Regions from separate parts of the Promicromonospora kroppenstedtii genome, predicted to be linked through region 1. Evidence: riboswitches for the same ligand, from Rfam matches in the RefSeq annotation. Region 1 holds a riboswitch; the other holds the start of a gene.

Region 1 (2,193 bases):
GGCGTCCCCGCGGGCGCGCTGCTCGGCGAGCTCTGGGGGTGGCGCTCCGCGCTCTGGGCCATCGCGGGGCTCTCGGCCGCGGCGCTGGTCGCCGTCGGCCGGCTGACGCCGCCGCGGACCAGCACCGACCACCCCGGGTCCGCGCGCCCCCGGCTCGACCTCCGGGCCGAGCTCCGCACCCTCCGGTCCCCGGACCTGCTGCGGCACCTCGGCCTGGGGGCGCTGGTCAACGGCGCGACGTTCTGCGCCTTCACCTACCTGGCCGTCACCGTCACGGACGGGGCGGGCCTCGTCCCGTCGCTCGTACCGCTGGTGCTGGCGCTGTTCGGGCTCGGCGCGTTCGCAGGAGTCTCGGTGGCGGGCCGCCTCGCCGATACCCGCGGCCGGCTCCTGCTCGACGTCGCCGGGCCCGCACTGCTCGCGGGGTGGATCGCCTGGGCGGCACTGGCCGACAGCCCCGCCGCCGTGTGGGTGCTGGCCCCGGTGCAGGGTGCGCTGTCCTTCGCGGTGGGCAGCACGCTGATCGCCCGCAGCATGGCGGCAGCCCAGGGCGCACCCACCATGGGCGGCGCGTTCTCGACCGTGGCCCTCAACCTCGGCGCCCTGCTCGGCCCCGTGCTCGGCGGCGCCTCGCTCGGCACGGCCGGGACGGCAGGCCCGCTGATCGTCAGCACCGCGCTGGTCGCCGTCGCCGTCGGGCTCCGGCTCGTCACGGCCCGACGCCGGTCAGGCGCACCGGCCCGCTGACCGACCAGCATCGAACGACCAGCGCCCACCGACCAGCACTGACCAACCAGCACTGACCGCCTGTCGCCGAACAGCTACCTCCGACCGACCATGTACCTGCTGCCACACCACGCACGGACCTGGCAGCAGGTGCATGGTCACCTGCGCGCATGCACCGCTTGGCACACTTTTTATCGCGTGTCCCACCCGGTCCCGAGGCCGTCCCGAGGCGTGGACGGTTTACCGACCACATCCCGGGCATGCCTACGATCAGATCTCATCATCCAGAGCGGTCGAGAGTCCTGGCTCAACGACACCGCAGCAACCTACCTCCGAGGCGCCAATCTCGGGGCAAGGTGCTAACGCCAGGTCCGATGGAGCTGATACGCATGGCAGTCACGAACCCGCACCTTCCCACCGCCACGATCCTGGGCTACCCGCGCATCGGCCGGAGGCGCGAGCTCAAGCGCGCGGTCGAGGCCTTCTGGGCCGGGCGCACCACCGCCGACGAGCTGGAGGCGACCGCCCGCGACCTGCGGCTCGCCACCGCGCGCCGGCTCGTCGACCTGGGCCTGGAAGCCGGGACCGCCGCCGTCCCCGGCTCGTTCTCCTACTACGACCAGGTGCTCGACGCCGTCGCGCTGCTGGGCGCGGTGCCCGAGCGGTTCGCCGGGCTCACCACGGACGAGGGCAGCCTGCCGCTCGCGGCCTACTTCACGGTCGCCCGCGGGGAGGGCGACCGCGCGCCGCTCGAGATGACCAAGTGGTTCGACACGAACTACCACTACCTGGTGCCGGAGATCGGCCCGGACACCCCGATCGGCTTCGTCGACGACCGCGCCGTGCGCGAGTTCACCGAGCTGGCGCACCCGGCCGACGGCGGCCAGGCGGTCGTCACCCGGCCCGTGCTGGTCGGCCCGGTCACGTTCCTGCTGCTCAGCAAGGCGGCGGACGACGCCCCCGAGGGTTTCCGCCCGCTGGACCGGCTCGACGACGTCGTCACCGCGTACGCGGAGCTGCTGCGCACGCTGGCCGCCGCGGGCGCGCCGTGGGTGCAGCTCGACGAGCCCGCCCTGGTCACCGACCTGCTGGACGTCCCCTTCGACGAGGTGGCCGACGCCGTCCGCCGGGCCTACGCGCGCCTGGCGACCGACCTCTCCCCCGCCGGCACCGGCCCGGACGACGCCGCCGAGCGCCCCGCGATCCTGGTCACGGCGCCCTACGGTGACCTGCGCAGCGACGCCGGCGACGGCCTCGCGCTGCTGGCCGGCACCGACGTCGAGGCGATCGCGATCGACGTGGTCCGCGGCGCCGTGCCCGCCGGCCCCGTGCCCGGCCTGGAGAACAAGACCGTGGTCGCGGGCGTGATCGACGGCCACAACATCTGGCGCGCCGACCTCGACGCCCGCCTCACCGTCCTGGAGGGGCTCGCCGCCTCCGGCACGGGCCTCGGTGCCGGCACGGTCG
Region 2 (2,193 bases), on a different contig from region 1:
CCGACCGTGGTCCAGTCGGCGATGAGGGTGGCCAGCTCGTCGGGTGTGTCGGCGACCACGAGCCCGTCGCCCATGGAGGCAGTGCCCTCCAGCGCCTCGACCAGCTCCAGCCGGGCACGGGCACCGGCCCGCTCGGTGGAGAGCACCACGTAGACCTCGGCGAGCACCCGCACGTCCTCGGGGTCGCGCCCGGCGGACAGCGCCGCGTCCCGCACGAGGCGGCGCAGCCGGACCGCGTGCGCGGCGTCGGTCACGGCGATCCGCGCGACGTCGGCGGTGCGGCCGGCCAGCGCCGCGCTGGCCTCGGAGCGCACGCGCACCACGACAGGCGGGGGCGTCCGCGGCAGCGGGGCGCCGCCGGCGGGACGGCCGCGGACGGCGAACCGGACGCCGTCGTGGTCCACGCGGAACCGGCCCTCGGCGTCGAGCTCCACGGCGCCCGCCCCGCCGCCGGGACGCCCGGTCCACACCCGCGTCACCGACTGGATGCCGAGCTCGACGCGGGTGGCCCAGGCGTCGTCGGACTCGGGCAGGGTGCCCTGCCGCACGGCCTGCCAGCCGGCCCGGCCGCTGCTCGCGCGGTCGATGCTGCTCAGCGCGAGGGCGGCGTGGGCCGCCTCGACATGGACCGTGTCGACGGCGGCGACCAGGCCGATCCCGGCCGTGACCCGTGCGGCGCGGGCCGCGGCGACGGCCGTGTCGAGGCGGCCGGTGACCTGGCTGCGGCCGGGGTGGAGCAGGAAGCCCTCGTCGAGGCTCACGAAGTCGAGCAGGCCGCGCTCAGCGGTCCGCACCAGGTGCAGGAACCGCTCGCCGTCGAACGGGCACGGGGCGATCGGGCCGCGTGCCCGGTGGGCACCGGGGCGGGCGCCGGCGGAGGTGAGGTCCACGCCGAGCACGACGGGACGGGACGAGAGGGCGGTGGCGGTCAGGGACGTGGGCTGCGGCGGGTACGGCACGGCGGGGCTCCGTTCGGGCTGCGGCTGCGCGACGGCACCCAGGTGGTCCCCGGGCTGCGTGCGGGTGCACGACGGCGACTGGGGTCGCCCGAGGGGCGTGGCTGCCGGAAGGCAGGAAAGAGACGTCCGGTCAGGAACGTGAGGGCCGGTTGCGGCCAGGGCTCGGCGCGAAGGCCGAGAGCAGGTCCGGGCGGCTGGCCGGTTGGGGCCGGTCAGCGCGCGGGGGTGGTGCGCGTCAGCGACAACACATGCTCGGGCGCGGGGCGGCACTCGCCGGCGCGCAAACGTTCCGGGTCGGCAGGGGCACGTGGACGGCGGGGGCAGCGCTCCGGGTCATCGTCGTTCTCCTCACCTGCTCGCCCATCGGCGAGCGACGCGTGTTGTCATCCGCCGACGGCGGTGGACCTGGTCCTCACCCGGGGCACCCACCCGCGCGGGGGGTTGCCGTCCGACCAGCCGGGGCTTCGTGTCGGAACTCATGACCTGCCGAAACTATCCACATTTTTCCGATCGGATTGATGCGGTAAATCTCGATGTCCAAGAAGATACGAATGGAACCCATAGAAGTCAACGATCTTTGCCCAGATCTCACATCCCGGGATCTGGTGGCTCGCGAAGGTGCGCTTCTACCCAGCCATCGGGCCGGTAACCTGCTGTGCTTCCCGGCCCAATGGCTGGGTAGAAGCGCACCTTGGGCCGGCACCCGCCAGTGGATGATCGGTCGCGCCGACGCGGTCGGGCCTCGTCGCCCCGGGGGCCTCGTCGCCCCGGACCAGCAGGCGACAGGCCAGTCCGACGGCGGGCGGGACCCGCGGCCGCACCCACGCCCCCGCCCCGAGAACGCGAAGTGCGCTTCTACCCAGCCATTGGGCCCGGAATCACGAGGTTTTTCGGGCCCAATGGCTGGGTAGAAGCGCACTTTCGCGCCGGCTCGCCGCGACTACGTCGTCAGCGCCCCCGCGGCGACGTGAGGAGCTCGATCTGGGAGAAGGCCCCTTCCTGGAGGAGCTCCAGGCGGACGGACGTGAGCGGCACTGGCTCGTCGAGCACGAACGGACGGAGCTGGCCCGGCCAGGGCCACTCCTCGCCGGAGCGCTCGTCGAGCACTCGGCCGTCGTCCCCGACCAGGCGCCATGCCGACGGCGGGGCCGTGCCATCCGTGCCCGAGGTCAGCGTGTAGGCACGCAGCAGCACACCCTCCGCGACGTCGGCGGCGGGCTGCCACTCCAGCGTG

What was found. A riboswitch is a leader RNA that binds a small molecule or an ion and turns the genes downstream of it on or off. The one in region 1 is predicted to bind S-adenosylmethionine.
Region 2: linked by a shared signal. The riboswitch ahead of ACH47X_RS03410 (LLM class flavin-dependent oxidoreductase) and the one ahead of metE (5-methyltetrahydropteroyltriglutamate--homocysteine S-methyltransferase) in region 1 are both predicted to bind S-adenosylmethionine.

What each region holds. Positions count from the first base shown of each region.
Region 1 is NZ_JBIRYI010000006.1:59,229-61,421, reverse strand. It holds gene ACH47X_RS10930 (Cmx/CmrA family chloramphenicol efflux MFS transporter) at 1-747, shown strand, start outside; SAM riboswitch class I at 1,004-1,107, shown strand; gene metE (5-methyltetrahydropteroyltriglutamate--homocysteine S-methyltransferase) at 1,116-2,193, shown strand, end outside.
Region 2 is NZ_JBIRYI010000001.1:785,187-787,379, reverse strand. It holds gene ACH47X_RS03410 (LLM class flavin-dependent oxidoreductase) at 1-959, opposite strand, end outside; SAM riboswitch class IV at 1,332-1,443, opposite strand; gene ACH47X_RS03405 (GH92 family glycosyl hydrolase) at 1,908-2,193, opposite strand, start outside.